Regions from separate parts of the Solibaculum intestinale genome, predicted to be linked through region 2. Evidence: predicted binding sites of a transcription regulator. Region 2 holds the regulator's gene; each other region holds the start of a gene.

Region 1 (4,176 bases), on a different contig from region 2:
CCACCTCCCAGATTGTCTGCCGGGTGTCCGGCCGGGAAATCCGCACCATGATCGACTACATTTCTCCCGACGTGCCTCCCATCGCCAAGATCGAGGGGATTGACCTGGTGACCGAGGGGGTCATCACCCTAGGCAAGGCGCTGGAGCTGATGAAAAAGTATGAGCAGGGTGGGGTAGGACGGGACAACGCCCTCAATTACAAGAAGGACGGCGCCCATTTGCTGGCCCAGAAGCTGATTCTCGAATGCACGGGTGCCAAGTTCGTGGTGGGGCGCGCCCTCAACCCGGCCCATCAGAACCCCGACATGCCCATCGACCTGAGCATCAAGCTGCGCCTGGTGCAGGAGATCGCCGAATGCCTGCGGCGGATGGACAAAGAGGTCGTGGTGGAATACCATTAAGGGGCCCTTTGGCAGATGGACAGATAACGAAACGCCTGGAAGAACGAGCATATGACTCGCTTCTTCCAGGCATTTTTCTATAATGCTGCGTTGTATCCGCATACGTAGTAACGGTCAACATGGGAATGGCCAAACGGGGATATTTGGGATACGATTGATAGGGGATGAAGATACCGAGATAAAAGCCCCCTCTGAAAATCCTTTTCTTTCCCGCGCGTCTCTCAGGAAATAGCCTGCGAACACGGTTTCATATTTTTTCGCCGGTGTCTTTCATAGTAAAGATAGAATCATAATTGCAATTCAATGCCTCTGCAATGCGAATCAACTCTTTTTCGGAAAAGTTATCCTCTCTTAACTTGTTGCTGAAGTTGCTTTGCTTATATCCAAGGCTTTCCGCCAGTCTTTTGTTTTCATATTTTTAATTAAAAAACGAAGGTTGGCTGATTGGATGAGCGCTTCGTAAAAAGAAGAACCATTATGAACAACATTTCCAAAAGAACAATCAGCCGAGTATAAGCATAAGAAAAGGAGAGGACAAGCATGACGCGTTTGCGGGTAAAGGAATTGCTGGAGGAACAGGGAAGAACAAAATACTGGCTGTTCAAGCAGCTGGGGATGAGCTACCAAAGTGTAAGCCGCATGCTTAATAACCAGACGCAATCCATACGGTTTGAATGTATGGATACGCTTTGTCAACTCTTCCACTGTTCGCCGCAGGAGCTCTTCGAGTATTCTGAGGAAGAATAGGGGATGCATGTCCGTTTCGATGACCCCCAGGCTGCCTCTTTCTTTTGCGCCGCCAAAAGAAAGAGGCAAAAGAAAAGGCGGCGAGAGGTGGAAACGGTAAGAACTGGACTGTTTTTTCTCCTTCAAATGTACCTTTCCAAAGCTCTTTTGGGTGTTCATTTCTTTTGCGCTGCCAAAAGAAACGAACCAAAGAAAAGGCAGTTCAAGGGGGAAAAAGACGCTAGGGACGGGGACACAAATTTTTCCCCCTTGAAAATCCCCCTCTTATCGGAGGAGGGCAGGAGGAAGAAAATTAAACCTTAGTGAGATATAATCATATAACCCAGACAGCCGGTAAAATCGATTGTGAATATATTTCATATTCCCGACTGAATGCCTAGAGGGTACTTCCGGGAGAAAAACCTTGCCCCCGAACTTTACGCCGTTTTTCTCCCTTAAGTCGCCCTTTCTTTGGTTCGTTTCTTTCGGCGGCGCAAAAGAAATGAACACGATGTCAGGCAGAAACCGGACGGATAAGGCCGACTGCGGCAAAGCTGAAACCGGATTTTTAGCAAAACCCGGTATAAGAAGATTTGGCAAATCATAGGTCCTCTTTTCAAATGACTGTCAGAGTGCCTCTTTCTTTCGGCGGCGCGAAAGAAAGAAACACGAAGTCAGGCAGAAACCGGACAGCAGATTCCGACGAAAAGCCATCTAAGAAAAAGAAAAGGGTATGCCCTGGCGTTTCCCGTGCAAACCACAAAAGCCAAATCGGGATTTCTTTCCATAGGTATCAAAAAAAGACGCAAAAAGCCTGCCAGGAACCTCAAAAATGTATCGGAAAGAACCAAAAGACAGCTTGTTAAAATATTCACAAAATTCTCGGAAAAAGGAGCGCAAAGTTGTACTTGCGTTTTGTAGGAGCGTTTGATAAAATATTAACAATCTCACCGGGCAAACGGTAACGATACCCGTGGAGAACCATCATCCGCAATCATTCCGCTTCGGCGGACATACATTGCCCGAAACGCTCGATTTAGAAAGGGGAATTCTCATGGCAAATCAGAAACAAGCTCCCGTGGAAACCGATGCGATGATCAACGACCTGGTGGAAAAGGCCCAGCGGGCCCTCGAAGGCTATATGAGCCTCAACCAGGAGCAGGTGGACAAAATCGTCCACGCCATGACCTTGGCAGGTCTCGACCAGCACCTGTACCTGGCCAAGCTTGCGGTGGAGGAAACCGGCCGCGGCGTGGTGGAGGATAAGGTCATTAAGAACAGCTTCGCCACCGAATATATCTGGCACAGCATTAAAAACGAAAAGACCGTCGGCGTCGTGGCGGAAAACGAGATGGAGGGCTATGTGGAAGTGGCCGAGCCGGTGGGCGTCATCGCGGGCGTTACTCCGGTGACGAACCCCACTTCCACGACCATGTTCAAGTCTCTCATCGCCACCAAGACCCGCAATCCCATTATTTTCGCTTTCCATCCCAGCGCCCAGAAGTGCTCGGTGGAGGCGGCCCGCATTCTGCGCGACGCCGCAGTCAAAAACGGTGCGCCGGAACACTGCATCCAGTGGGTGGAATACCCCTCCATTGAGGCTACCACCGCCCTGATGAACCATCCGGGCGTGGCTCTTATCCTGGCCACTGGCGGTTCCGGCATGGTCCGCAGCGCATACAGCGCCGGCAAACCGGCCCTGGGCGTAGGCCCTGGCAACGTACCCTGCTACATCAACAAGGACGTGGACATCGAGCGCGCCTGCACCGACCTGATGCTGTCGAAAACCTTTGACAACGGCATGATCTGCGCCTCTGAGCAGGCGGTCATCGTCGATAAAGAGATCTCCGGCCGGTTTGAGGAGATCATGGCGGCCAACAACTGTTATTTCCTCACGCCCGAGGAAACCGTGAAGGTGACCGACTACGTCATCAACAAGGAAAAGATGGCGGTCAATCCGGCGGTGGTCGGCAAGGCAGCTTCTTGGATTGCCGAGCAGGCGGGAGTCAAGGTCCCGGAGAAAACGAAGATTTTGCTTGCAAAACTTCCCTATCCCTCCAGAAAGTACCCCCTCTCCCTGGAAAAGCTGTCTCCGGTGCTGGCCTACTTTGTCTGTGAAGACGACAAGCAGGGCTTCCAGTACGCCAAAACCATGCTGGAGCTGGGCGGCCTGGGCCATTCCGCGGTCATCCATTCCAACAACGAAGCCCTCTGCAAGGCCTACGGTGAAGCCATGAAGGTGGGCCGCGTCATCGCCAATCAGCCTTCCTCCCAGGGCGCCATCGGCGATATTTACAACACCAACACCCCGTCCTTAACCCTGGGCTGCGGCTCTTTCGGCCGGAATTCCACCACCTCCAACGTTTCTTCCGTCAACCTGATCAATAAGAAACGCCTTGCCAAAAGGAGAGTCAATATGCAGTGGTTCAAGATTCCGCCGAAGATCTACTTTGAGAACGACTCGGTCCAGTATTTGGAGAAAATGCCCGACATCTCCCGTGCCTTTATCGTCACCGACCCGATGATGGTAAAGCTCGGCTATACCGACAAGGTGCTCTATTACCTTCGCAAGCGCCAGCATTACTGCCACTGCGAGATTTTCTCCGAGGTGGAGCCCGATCCGTCGGTGGAGTGCATCATGCGCGGCGTGGACGCTATGAACCAGTTTAAGCCCGACGTGATCATCGCTTTGGGCGGCGGCTCCGCCATCGACGCGGCCAAGGGCATGTGGCTCTTCTACGAGCACCCGGACACCGACTTTGACGGCCTGCGCATGCGCTTTTTGGATATCCGCAAGCGCGCCTTCCATTACCCGAACCTGGGCAATAAGACCAAGCTTGTGGCCATCCCCACCACCTCCGGCACCGGTTCGGAGGTCACCTCCTTCGCCGTCATCACCGATAAGCAGAACGGCAACATCAAGTACCCCCTGGCCGACTATGAGCTGACTCCGGATGTGGCCATCATCGACCCGCAGTTCGTCATGACCATGCCCAAGTCCATTACCGCCGACACCGGCATGGATGTGCTCACCCACGCCATCGAGGCC
Region 2 (4,176 bases):
GCTTCGGCGTGTGCGACAAGGAGTTCCCCGCCCGCTGTAAGGAAGAGGGCAAGGGCATCGTAGTGGGCGGTTCCAACTACGGCCAGGGCTCTTCGAGAGAGCATGCGGCGCTGGTGCCGCTGTACTTAGGGGTCAAGGCGGTCATCGCCAAGTCCTTCGCCCGCATCCATGCGGCAAACCTGATCAATGCCGGCATCGTGCCGCTGACCTTTGAAAAGGACGCGGATTACGACGGGATTGATCAGATGGATGAGCTGCGCCTGCCGGAGATCCGCAAGGCCATCGCCGAAGGCGGCGAGATTGTGGTGGAGAATCTGACCAAGGGGACCAAGTTCCCGGTGCGCTGCGAGCTGTCCAAGCGCCAGCGGGAGATGCTGCTGGCCGGCGGCCTTCTCAATTACACGAAGCTTCAGGCGGAATAAGCTTTTCTATTTTGAGCCAGGAGGAAACACGAATGGAAGACAAAATCACGGCAGCCCTAACAAAATTTGAACAGGTCATGCGCGCCCAGCTCGAACGGGTCGAACGGATGAAGGCGGACAAGGAGTTCACCGATTTTGAGCACCTTGACAAGCTGATCATCGGCGTGTGCGGCGGGGACGGGATCGGCCCGATCATCACCAATGAAGCCGCCCGGGTGCTCGAGTACCTCCTCAAGGATGAGGTTGAGGCGGGCAAGGTGGAGTTTCGCACCATCGACGGGCTGACCATTGAGCATCGTGCCGAAGTGGGCAAGGCGATTCCCGACGACGTGCTCGCCGAGCTGAAAAAGTGCCACGTCATTCTGAAGGGCCCGACCACCACGCCCCGTGCCGGTGATCCGTGGCCCAACATCGAGTCGGCAAACGTGGCCATGCGTAAGGAGCTCGACCTGTTCGCCAACGTCCGTCCGGTAAAGGTTCCGGAAAAGGGGATTGACTGGACCTTCTTCCGGGAGAACACAGAAGGCGCCTATACCTTGGGTTCCTGCGGCGTCAACGTGACCGACGACCTGGCGGTGGACTTTACCGTTACCACCACCCAGGGCACTGAGCGTATCGCCCGCCTTGCTTACGACTATGCCCGCAAGAATAAGAAGGAGCGGGTTTCCATCATCACCAAGGCAAACGTGGTCAAGACCACCGACGGCAAGTTTCTGCGCCTTTGCCAGGAGATTGGCAAGGAATACCCGGAGATCATCACCGACGACTGGTACATTGACATCACCACCGCGAAGCTGATCGACGAGAAGCGCCGCACTGACTTCAAGGTGTTTATCCTGCCGAACCTCTACGGCGACATCATCACCGACGAGGCTGCGGAGTTCCAGGGCGGCGTAGGTACCGCCGGCAGCGCGAACCTGGGCAAGCATTACGCCATGTTCGAAGCCATCCACGGCTCCGCTCCCCGCATGATGAACGAAGGCCGCGGCCAGTACGCCGACCCCTGTTCCATGCTGCGCGCGGCGGTGATGCTCCTTTCCCACATCGGCCGCCAGGAAAAGGCGGACCTGCTGGAAAAAGCGCTGGACAAGTGCATGTACGAAGAGAAGAAGTACGTCATCACCGGGCGGGACACGGGCGCGACCTGCAGCCAGTTCGGCGAATACGTGATGCAGACCATCGAGGCCATGCAGAACTAATTCCAGGCGGACAAAAAGGGCACGGCCCGGGCCGTGCCCTTTTCTTGCAACCCCACGGCTATCAGAACAAAGGATGAGAAACGATGAGCAACAAACGGGAAAACATCTCCATGTCGGTAATCCGGCGCCTTCCCCGGTACTACCGGTTTCTAGGGGACCTGCTCAAGCACGGGGTCACCCGCATTTCGTCACGGGAGCTTTCCCAGCGCATGGGGCTGACCGCGTCGCAGATCCGGCAGGATCTCAACTGCTTCGGTGGGTTCGGGCAGCAGGGATACGGGTATATCGTGGACCAGCTGTACCGGGAAATCGGGAAAATCCTGGGGACAGACAAGCGCCGCCGGGCGATCCTGATCGGCGCTGGCAATTTGGGGCGCGCCATCGCCAACCACATGGCGTTTGAAACCCGCGGGTTCGACCTGATCGGCATTTTCGATCAAAATCCCAACCTCATCGGCCAGGTCATCAAGGGAATCCCGGTGCAGGACAGCCGGGGCTTGGAGGAATTTTGCAGCCGCAACCATCCGGCGGTGGCGGTGCTGTGTATCCCGAGAGAGTCCACCCATGAGATGGCAACCCGCCTGACCAAGCTCGGCATCAAGGGGTTCTGGAATTTCAGCCACTATGACCTGTCGGTCCATTTCCCTGATGCGGTCATCGAAAACGTTCATTTGGGGGACAGCCTCTTGACTTTAAGCTACCGGGTTTCTGAGCTGGAGAGAAAAGAATAGGCTCTTTTTTCCCAGTACGCCGGATGCAAAAACGCGGGACCATGATGGTCCCGCGTTTTTGCATTTTTTATTTCTCTCCCGCTTCACAGAGCTCTCGAAGCTTTTGCTTGAGCGCATCCTTTGCCACTCTGGTTTTAATAAAAAGAGGAAGAACGCAAATTCCACTTATGACAGCCGCAGGAACGCAGATCCAGACCCCATTCGTGACCATATCGAAAACCAGCTTTTTTGAATCCTCTAATATAGGTAGAAGAAAAAGAGGCAGAAAAGAAGACAATAGCAACAAAAATGGGATAGCTGCGATCACAATGGAAAGGATAATCGCCACTGTCATTTTCGTGTATGTATAGGAGATAGTATCCCCTACAATCTCACCCTTTAACACCGTTACCCAGGAATTGCGGATACAAGGAATGCGGTAGAAATAAAACGAATGCTTTTCCAACAGTTTTCCCCGAAAGTCCCTGTCCTGATGAAAAGAACAGGAGGTATCTATCTGTTCCAAAAATCGTTCCTGGAATTTTTCTTGCGTAACCTCTAATAGCATAGACTCTTTTCTCACGAAAATGCCCTTCTTTCCTGTTCCATCAATTCATAACTTTATTTTAACATAAAAGTTTCCACCGCAAAAGATAGAAAGGAGGCCGCCGAAACAGTCGGCTGCCTCCTGTTCAAATAAAACCGCAGACAAGCGGATATCTCCAGAATTTTACGCGGAAACCATTTTCCCATTTAGAATCGGCAAGGCAAAATATGTCCGGCTCGCCGCACAAAGGCCATGCTTTTGCATCACCTTCCACAGCTTTTCCGCCTTCTCCTGCTCCATCTCGCACAAGGGCAGACGGCAGGACCCCACCGGCACGCCCATAAACCGCAGGGCCTGCTTGACCGGAATAGGATTGACGTCGGAAAACAAAGCTCCGATCAAATCCAGATACTGCAGCTGCAGCGACGTGCTGTGCTGGACGTTGCCGTCCCGGTAGCTCTGGCAGATGTCGTGGACTACATGAGGCAGCAGGTTGGCCAGCACCGAAATCACACCCTTGGCGCCCAGTGAAAGGGACGGGGTGATCTGGTCGTCGTTGCCACAGTAGATGTCCAGCCGGTTGCCGCAGCGGGCGGCGATCTGAGCCATCTGGGAGACGCTGCCGCTGGCTTCTTTGATACCGACGATATTTTCCACCTCGCAAAGCCGCACACAGGTATCCGGCTGGATGTTCACGCCGGTGCGGGAAGGGACGTTATAAAGGATAACCGGCAGGTCGGCTGCCTGGGCGCAGGCTTTGAAATGCTGATAGAGCCCCTCCTGGGAGGTCTTATTGTAGTAGGGGGTTACGTGTAACAGAGCATCCGCGCCCGCTTTCTGAGCGAGCTTGGAAAGGCTGACCGCGTGCTGGGTGCAGTTGCCTCCCACGCCGGCGATCACCGGCACCCGGCCGTTTACCACCGAGGCGGTAAAACGGATGACTTCCAGATGCTCTTCATCGGTCATGGTGGAAGCTTCCCCGGTGGTCCCGGCTACGACGATGGCATCGGCATGGTTTGCAAGCTGGTGCTCCAGCAACGCGTTAAGTATGTGGTAATCAATGGCGCCGTCATCCTTCATGGGAGTGACGATGGCGGTGGCGCAACCTCGAAACACGGTTTTTTTCATGATAAACCCTCTCGTTTTTGGAAAATTTCCTTTTGGTGCAGGTGGCGTGCCTGCTGGTATCAATATAGTCCTGTGAGAGGAAAAACTCAAGAAAAGATCCCATAAAGAAACCGGCTTGGATGTTAAGGCCGTGTTCACACGGGAAGGTCCAGAATCAGATAAAGCGCGCC
Region 3 (4,176 bases), on a different contig from region 2:
CTCGTGGAGCTGGCGTCTGACCCGGAGCAGTTTCGCGTCTGGGTGGACCAATACGGCATTTGGGGCCGGTTCATCCTGATTGGCATAATGACGCTGCAGGTAGTGGTGGCCATGATTCCGGGCGAAATCATCGAAATCGGCGCGGGCTACGCGTTCGGCGCCATCGAGGGCACGCTTTTGTGCCTGGCCGGCGCGGCGGTCGGCTCGGCGATCATCTTCCTTCTCACCCGATGCTTTGGCATCAAGCTGGTGGAAGCTTTCGTATCCAGGGAAAAGCTCAGCCGGATCAAGTTTCTGCGCAATGAAAAGAAACTCAACCTGATGATCTTCATCGCCTTCTTCATCCCCGGCACCCCCAAGGACCTGCTGACCTACTTTATCGGGCTGACCCCCATGAAGCTGCGCACCTTCCTGCTCATTTCCTCCGTTGCCCGCATCCCCTCCGTCATCACCTCCACCATCGGCGGCCACGCGCTGGGCATGCAGGACTATACGTTTGCCATCATCGTCTTTGTGGTCACCGCAGCCGTCAGTGGGCTGGGCCTGCTCCTCTATAACCGCATCATGAAAAAGCGAAAGCAGGAGGCGGAATCCCACGAATAGAATTACAAATTGTATACTTAAAATTAAATATAACGAAATAGCCAGAAAAACCACACAACATTTTGAATTCTGCCGGGAAAGGGAAGAAGGACGCGGCCGCATCGTCCGCCAAGCGACACAAGAGGACCTTCCCGCTTTGTGCTGCCTGCGCGAGAGGATTTCACGGCCGGTTTGCGCCAAGCAATTGCTTGCCCTGCTGCAAAATCCAAAGGCCGCGATCCTGCTGCTGGAAAGGGCGGGCCGGCCTTGTGCCGCCGTTTGCCTAAAGGAGCGTCCGGCTCCGAGAGGCCCCTGCTTCTCCCGTTACCGGGCAGTGCTGGAGGCAGAGTTCTGGATCCCGCCGTCTCCACAGGGAGAGGACGCCGGCCAGGCGCTTTTCCAGGCTGCGGCACAGTGGGGAAGCCGCCGGGGACTTCCGTTTCTGGAGCTTCAGCTCCCATCCACGCAGGAGAATTCCGGTAAAAAGGAACAAAAATCAGTATAATTTGACAATAAATAAACGAATTGTATTAAAAGCTTCGTTGACCGATTTGTTTTCGGCCGACGGGGCTTTTTGTTTGAAAATATGGCCGGCCTCGCCGTGCCCATTTCCGTCTTGGCAGAAGACTCCCCTAATCACGGCATATCATCCAAAAGGGAGTGCTTCGGTCCGTTACACAATGACAAAGCCGCCGTTGGGACTGATGACCTGGCCGGTGATGAAATCCGCCTGTTCGCTCGCCAGGAAGAAAAGGAGATTCGCCACGTCCTCGGGCTTGCCCAGTACCCCTAAGGGCGTTTCCTCCCGCAGACCCGCGCGGGTTTCGTCGTCCAAAGCGGCGTTCATCTGTGTGTCGATGACGCCGGGGGCCACACAGTTGACGGTGATGCCGCTGGGCCCCACCTCCTTGGCCAGCGCCTTCGAAAGCCCGATCACCGCCGCCTTGGCAGCGGAATAGGCCACCTCGCAGGAGGCGCCGGTCATCCCCCAGATGGAGGATAGGTTGAGAATTTTCCCCCGCTGGCGGCGGATCATGCCGGGCAGAACGGCTTGGCAGCAGTGAAAGACCCCGGTTACATTCACAGAGAAGAGCCTCTCCCACTCCGTCTCGGTCACGTCGGTGAACAGCTTTTGCTGGGCAATGCCGGCGTTGTTGATGAGCACGTCAATGTGGCCGAACTGATGGAGGACCTCTTTTGTCATCCTGTCCACCTGTCCGCGGTCCGCCACGTCCGCCTGCACCGCCAGAATGCCGGGGTGGGACGCAGCAAGCGCTCGGGCTTCCTTTTCGCTTTGGCAGTAGTTGGCCGCCACCTGCCAGCCCTTCTGGGCGAACAAACGGGCGGCGGCAGCCCCGATTCCTCTGGAAGCGCCGGTGATCAAAACGGTAGACGGCATGATTCTCTCTCCTTTGGGCAAGCCATATTTTTTCTATTTTACCCTACCTTTCGCATAAGGTAAAGGAGAGGGGATGAAAAAACTCCATTTGGCTGCAATTCCTGCTTGCAATCTGCGCAGTTGTCGGATAAAATAAAGCTATGTCGAAATTTTAACAAAATTCTGTGTATTTCTCTGTGTCCGGCCTGTAAAACAGGGAACAGCGGCCGGAGAAATGCAGCCCATACGGCGCGCCACTCACCGGCTGCGGTGGCGGCCGCTCCAAACAAGACAAGAACCGGCCGGAGAAAAGGTGGTTAGCATGGTAAAGTTGAGTGTATGTATCGGAAGCGCATGTCATATCAAAGGGTCCCACAGCGTGATTACCACGTTCCAGCGGCTGATTAAGGAGCATGAGCTGGAGGATAAGGTGGAGTTGATGGGCGTATTTTGCCTGGGCCATTGCACCGAGGCAGTCTCGGTGAAAATCGGCGACAGCGATATTTACAGCGTTTCCGGCGCCACGGCGGAGAACTTTTTTAATACCCAGGTGCTCCCGCTGGTGGAGTCCTGAGGGGCCGTCCTGCCTGCAGGAGAACAAGTTCATTTCCCGGGTGCCGTGGCTGCCCGCATTGATGCCGCTTATCCCGAACCAGCGGGCCGGGATAAGCGTTTCTTTTATTTTTTCGCCGCTGGAGAAATGGCGGAGACAATATGAGTATCATCCAGTTTAAGGAAGCCAACTGCAAAAGCTGCTATAAATGTATCCGGACCTGTGACGTCAAGGCGATCTCTTTTTCCAACGAACAGGCCCGCATTATTCCAGAAGCCTGCATCCTGTGCGGGAAATGTACGCTGGTATGTCCCCAGAACGCCAAGCAGGTGTCCAGCGACCTGCCCATTATCGAAGGCTATCGAAAGACCGGCGCCAAGATTTACGCCAGTGTCGCGCCCTCCTATGTGGCCGCCTTCCCGGGCAAGAGCTTTACCGCCCTGTCCGCCGCTCTCAAGCGGCTGGGCTTTGCCCATGTGGAGGAAACGGCCATCGGCGCCACCCAGGTCAGCCGGGAATACATGCGGCTGATGGAAGAAAAGAAGATGCGCAATATCATCACCACCTGCTGCCCCACCTCGGTGATGCTGGTGGAGAAATACTATCCCGAACTCGTCCCATTCATCGCGCCGGTGGTGTCTCCGGCGGTGGCCCATGCCCGGATGATGAAAAAGGCCTACGGGGACGACATCAAGGTAGTGTTTGTGGGTCCCTGCATCTCCAAAAAGCAGGAAGCCAAGACCGGGCGGGACATCAACGCCGTTTTGATGTTCGAGGAGCTCAAGGACTGGCTGGAGCAAGAAGAAATCTGCATCTCCGAGCCGGACGAAAACCCGGCCGAGATGCACGAAACCGTCAGCCGCCTCTATCCCTCGCCCGGCGGCATCCTCAGCACCATTCCCCGGGCGGCCCGCGGGAACTATAAAAGCGTGGCCGTGGACGGGCTCAACCGCTGCATCCAGATGCTCGATTCCATCCGGGACTATAACATTGGCGGCTATTTCATCGAAATGAGCGCCTGTTCGGGTTCCTGTGTGGAAGGGCCGGGGCTCAAAAGCTTCGAAACGCCCTTCCTCATTTCCAAGGACCTGCTGTTGCGCAATTCCCAGAAGAAAACCGAAACCCCGCCGGTCCCCTCCGAAGAGACCCGCACGGACTTCTTCGCCGTCTATAACCGTACCATGGTCCACGATAAAATCCCCGACGACGAGACTATCAAAGAAATTCTCGCCCGCATCGGCAAGACCACGCCCGAATCCATGCTCAACTGCGGCGCCTGCGGCTATCCCACCTGCCGGGAAAAGGCCATCGCCGTTTACCAGGGCAAGGCGGATCTGAAAATGTGCCTGCCCTACATGCGCGAAAAGGCGGAGAGCATGTCCAACGTCATTCTGGAGAACACTCCTAATGCCATCTTCATGCTCGACCAGGAGTTTATGGTGCTCCAGTATAACCGGGCGGCCGGGCGGATGTTTGACCTGACGGAAGCACAAACAGTGGGCATGCCCATTGAGCTGGTGCTGCCGGCGGAGGATTTTGAACTGGTCAAAACCACCGGGAACCCCGTCTTCAATTCTCCCCGGGAGATGAAGGACGGGAAGCTTTCTATCGAACAGACCATCGTTCCCGTACCCAATGGGGACTACTTGGTTATCGCCCGGGA
Region 4 (4,176 bases), on a different contig from region 2:
TGGTCGGCCACGTACAGCTTGACCGCCGCTTCGATGGCGCGGGCGTTAGCCGCGTCGGTGCTTTCGTTGGCGCTGCTGATGACGCCGATGACAGTGGGGATGGCGACAGCCGCCAGGATGGCCAGGATGGCGATGACGATGACCAGTTCTACCAGGGTAAAGCCTTTCTTGCCGCGCTTTTTGAGAAATAACTTCATGATCTGGCTCCTTTTCAGTTTATATTTGCAGTACGCGCTCCTCTCCTGTAAGTATAGCGTACCAACAGACCGCAAAAATAGAAAATAATATCCATTATTTACCGAAAATACGTCTAATTTGTTAATAAAATCATACACTTTTCTGAAACAAAAGTCAAGGAAAAAAAGACGAAAATCGACGATTTTTGATGAAAATCTGCTGCATTTTTACCTGAATTGACGTAATAGAAAAAACAGGTAATCTGGTTACCTAATTCTATGTCCCCCCTGAATAAATATGCTGAATAACCTCAAGATTTTTTAATATTTGCCCAGAGAATGCATAGCTGCGGGCGTATGCACAAATACTAATCCCGTCTTAAAAAAGGAGGAATCGGTATGGAGCAAAACCCCTTTGTAGGAGAAGGAACCCGCCACCCGGACAATACACCGGATATGCCCCTGGGGCTGGGGATGGAGCTGGCCCTGGACATGGACGCCATGTCCGAGTTCGGAAAGCTGCCCCGGGAAGGGAAGGAACGGATTATCCAGTATATCCAGACGCCGAAGACCGGCGACGAAGTCAAAATGCGCATCCGCAAGGTAGTCACCGCCCTGCACAAGCACGAGATTGGATTCATTAACGGCCTGTAATTCTGCAGTAGCAAACAAAAAGGACCTGGAGTCCATTTGGACTCCAGGTCCTTGCTTTTTGATGAGCAACAAAACCGATGATTACATCATGGATTTATAAAGCGCGATAATGTCTTCCTTGGTCGGATCCTTCGGGTTGCCGGGACGGCAGGCATCGTCCATAGCCTGCTGCGCGAGCATCGGGATGTCCTCTTCCTTCACGCCGACCTCGGAAACCTTCTTCGGAATTCCCACATCCTCAGAGAGCTTCTTGACCGCGTCGATGGCGGCCTTGCGGTACTCTTCCTGAGTCATGTTCTCCGTTCCGGGAACGCCCATAGCCTTAGCGATGTCGCGGTACTTCTCACCGGTCGCTTCGGCGTTATACTCCATAACAGTGGGCAGGATGATGGCGTTGGCTACGCCGTGAGGGGTGTCATACACAGCGCCCAGCGGGTGCGCCATGGAGTGAACGATGCCAAGACCCACATTGGAGAAGCCCATGCCGGCGATGTACTGGCCCAGAGCCATGTCTTCTCTGCCCTGCGGGTCGTTCTCGCAGGCCTTGCGCAGCGAGCGGGAGATCAGCTCGATGGCCTTGAGGTGGAACATGTCGGTCATTTCCCAGGCACCCTTGGTGATGTAACCTTCGATGGCGTGGGTCAGCGCGTCCATACCGGTGGCGGCCGTCAGGCCCTTGGGCATGCTGGACATCATATCCGAATCAATGACGGCGACCAGCGGAATGTCATGCGGGTCGACGCAGACGAACTTGCGGCTCTTCTCCACGTCGGTGATGACGTAGTTGATGGTGACCTCCGCGGCAGTACCGGCAGTGGTGGGGACAGCGATGATCGGCATGCACTTGTTCTTGGTGTCAACTGCGCCTTCCAGGCTTCTGACGTCGGCATGCTCCGGGTTATTCATGATGATGCCGATGGCCTTCGCGGTGTCCATGGAGGAACCGCCGCCGATGGCAACCAGGTAATCCGCACCCGCCTTCTTGCAGGCAGCCACGCCATCCTGTACGTTCTGGATGGTGGGGTTGGGCTTACAGTCGTCGAACACTTCATAGGCAAGACCGGCGTCGTCGAGCACCTTGAGCACCTTGGTGGCGACTTCAAACTTCATCAGGCTCTTGTCGGTCACAACGAGGGCCTTCTTGTAGCCGCGCTTCTTCGCCTCGTCCGCGATGACGGAGATGGCGCCCGCGCCGAAATAGGACGTTTCGTTGAGAATGATTCTGTTTGCCATGACTGTGGTTACCTCCTGTATGTTTGGTATTGTTATTTAATTATCAAACCACTGTCGTCAGTATACCGCATAATTATTTTTTTAACAATGGCAGAAACCTAAAATTTCGATTTCATTTTTGTATCAAATTTGTGTACTAATTGTGAGGAAGCATCCGCAAGACGAAAAACTATTTGGAATATTCGGAAAGGGTTACATTGTCGATGGCAAACCGGTCCACATCCGGGTCATCGCGCAGGGCGAGAACGTCGTCTCTGGAGGCGGTAATTAAAACACAGGGTGATTTTATACCGTTTTGCTGCACATAGGAAAGCGCCTCTTGAAACTTTGCCGTTCCGCCGGTAAACACGTTGCAAAATTCGGGGTTTTCGATCATTTGATTGAGCAAAGATGTAAAATGGTGCTCCATAGCCTCACCACTGTGAAAATCCATCAATATTGGACCGTCTTCATAGTACAGAGGCCATGGAGATCCCATTGAAAAATACTGAGGCCCTGCATCAGCATTGATAAGGGAATACACGCGGAACTTTTGATACGTAAAGCCGAAATTGGTGTAGGAATATGCTCTTGGTTCACCCAGGCGTAACGTCGGATCACTGGTGACGACTTCGATCCATTGAAAGGTTACATTGTGCTCTGTAGAATTATACTGAATCATTTTGTCCATCAGTGCATCCATACTCAGAGGTTCTCGAAAGGTGAGATAGCCGGTGAGCTGGGCAGTAGCAGGTAAATCGGGAACCGTCTCAAAATCGACGGCATGTGGGTCCGGGTTATGGGCGCCGTCATACGGATATCTTTCGCTCAGAGTATAGTAGACGATCTTTTCTTGGTTCCAACTCCCATCCGAAAGCATATAGCGGGTTCCTCTACTGGGATAGCGGTTGAAAGAACTGAGCGACGAAAATTGGTCCAAGAAGAGAGAGGCATCAAAAATATTGGAAGAATCATCAAAAAAATATTGACTTATTTGCATAGAATAGTAAGATGCGCCGATTTTCTTGACGTTCTCTGCATAAATACCATCGATACCAGGAAGAAGAAGTTCCGACAGGGCACGTAAATTTTCACTAAATAGATTGGTATCATTTATGGTATAGTTTTCTCCCTTGTCGTTTTGGTATTCGCTTGGCGCATAAGGACTATAAAAACAGGCGTCAAGAATCGGGGATATGATGAGGATAGTGCAAAGCACCAGCCCAAGAATGGATGCAAGTACTTTCAAGACCGTCCGACGAAACTTCTTATTAATTTTCTTTTTTATCTTTTTGGTTTCCCTTTTTATCGTTTCTTCGGGAATTTTCAGCTGTAGCGAAGTGGCCTCATCTGCTTTATCCAGAAAGTAGTCATTCAGCACCTGCGCTCGTTCCAACTCATCCTCTACAAGGGTGATTTCCTCCGCAGTTGCCTCATTTTTCAGATAGCGCTCAAATATCTCTCTGAAACTCATTACAAATCCTCCTTTTCCAATTGTTTGCCGAGATACATCCGTGCCCGGTAAAGTCGGGTGCGTACTGCAGTATCTGTAATTCCAAGCACCTTCGCCACGTCCCTTGTGGGCAAGCCCCCATAATAAAAGAGAATCACAGGTTCTCGATATCCGGGTGGCAACCTTAGAACCGCGTCGTAAAGCTGTCGATTTCGTTCGTTTTCTACCAGTTCCCCCAACAGGTCCTGACTGTCCGGCAGCCGCTCTATCTCCTCATCAAGAAGGGAGGTGAGCCGCCGCTCTTTTCGCAACCGGTCCAGCCACAGGTTGCGGCAGACTTTCATCAGCCAAAATTTTATGCTTCCTCCACTCTTCTCTAAGCAGATCAACGCTCTTAAAAAGGATTCTCCCGTTAGATCCTCCGCATCCGTCCGGTTTCGGCAAAGGGATAGGGCGTACAGATACACCTCCGTGTAATACCGTTCGTATACATCCTCCAAGTCCTCCTTCTCCATGGCCTCCCTCCTCTCTCCATCTACCAAACGAATCTGCCGTCCGATTGTGACGAAAACCAGCGTAAAAAATCAGAATGTGAACGGCCGTCTCCTTCTGTTTTGCACCGTCCATAAAAGCAGGGACTTTATAAGGAATTCCCGTCCTACGTCCAAGCGAAATGCGTCC

Evidence for each region. Region 2 encodes Rex, which represses fermentation and respiration genes when NADH is low (regulators of the CRP and FNR family bind a similar motif). Its sites were predicted from a motif close to ATTGTTAANNNNTTAACAAT; they were not measured.
Region 1: a site for Rex is predicted at 2,054-2,073, ahead of adhE (bifunctional acetaldehyde-CoA/alcohol dehydrogenase). Genes of this name have one in related genera too.
Region 3: a site for Rex is predicted at 2,121-2,140, ahead of WMO26_RS11785 ((2Fe-2S) ferredoxin domain-containing protein). Genes of this name have one in related genera too.
Region 4: a site for Rex is predicted at 2,092-2,111, ahead of fucO (lactaldehyde reductase). Genes of this name have one in related genera too.

The regions. Positions count from the first base shown of each region.
Region 1 is NZ_JBBMFD010000027.1:23,459-27,634, forward strand. It holds gene WMO26_RS11795 (SpoIIE family protein phosphatase) at 1-401, shown strand, start outside; gene WMO26_RS13675 (hypothetical protein) at 753-1,274, opposite strand; gene adhE (bifunctional acetaldehyde-CoA/alcohol dehydrogenase) at 2,182-4,176, shown strand, end outside.
Region 2 is NZ_JBBMFD010000004.1:76,203-80,378, forward strand. It holds gene WMO26_RS04020 (aconitate hydratase) at 1-422, shown strand, start outside; gene WMO26_RS04025 (isocitrate/isopropylmalate family dehydrogenase) at 455-1,621, shown strand; gene WMO26_RS04030 (redox-sensing transcriptional repressor Rex) at 1,705-2,352, shown strand; gene WMO26_RS04035 (hypothetical protein) at 2,420-2,914, opposite strand; gene dapA (4-hydroxy-tetrahydrodipicolinate synthase) at 3,062-4,006, opposite strand; gene WMO26_RS04045 (chromate transporter) at 4,141-4,176, opposite strand, start outside.
Region 3 is NZ_JBBMFD010000027.1:18,319-22,494, forward strand. It holds gene WMO26_RS11775 (TVP38/TMEM64 family protein) at 1-603, shown strand, start outside; gene ymfI (elongation factor P 5-aminopentanone reductase) at 1,256-1,981, opposite strand; gene WMO26_RS11785 ((2Fe-2S) ferredoxin domain-containing protein) at 2,283-2,534, shown strand; gene WMO26_RS11790 ([Fe-Fe] hydrogenase large subunit C-terminal domain-containing protein) at 2,675-4,176, shown strand, end outside.
Region 4 is NZ_JBBMFD010000003.1:43,298-47,473, reverse strand. It holds gene WMO26_RS03175 (prepilin-type N-terminal cleavage/methylation domain-containing protein) at 1-197, opposite strand, end outside; gene WMO26_RS03170 (hypothetical protein) at 576-830, shown strand; gene fucO (lactaldehyde reductase) at 912-2,063, opposite strand; gene WMO26_RS03160 (anti sigma factor C-terminal domain-containing protein) at 2,233-3,516, opposite strand; gene WMO26_RS03155 (RNA polymerase sigma factor) at 3,516-4,010, opposite strand.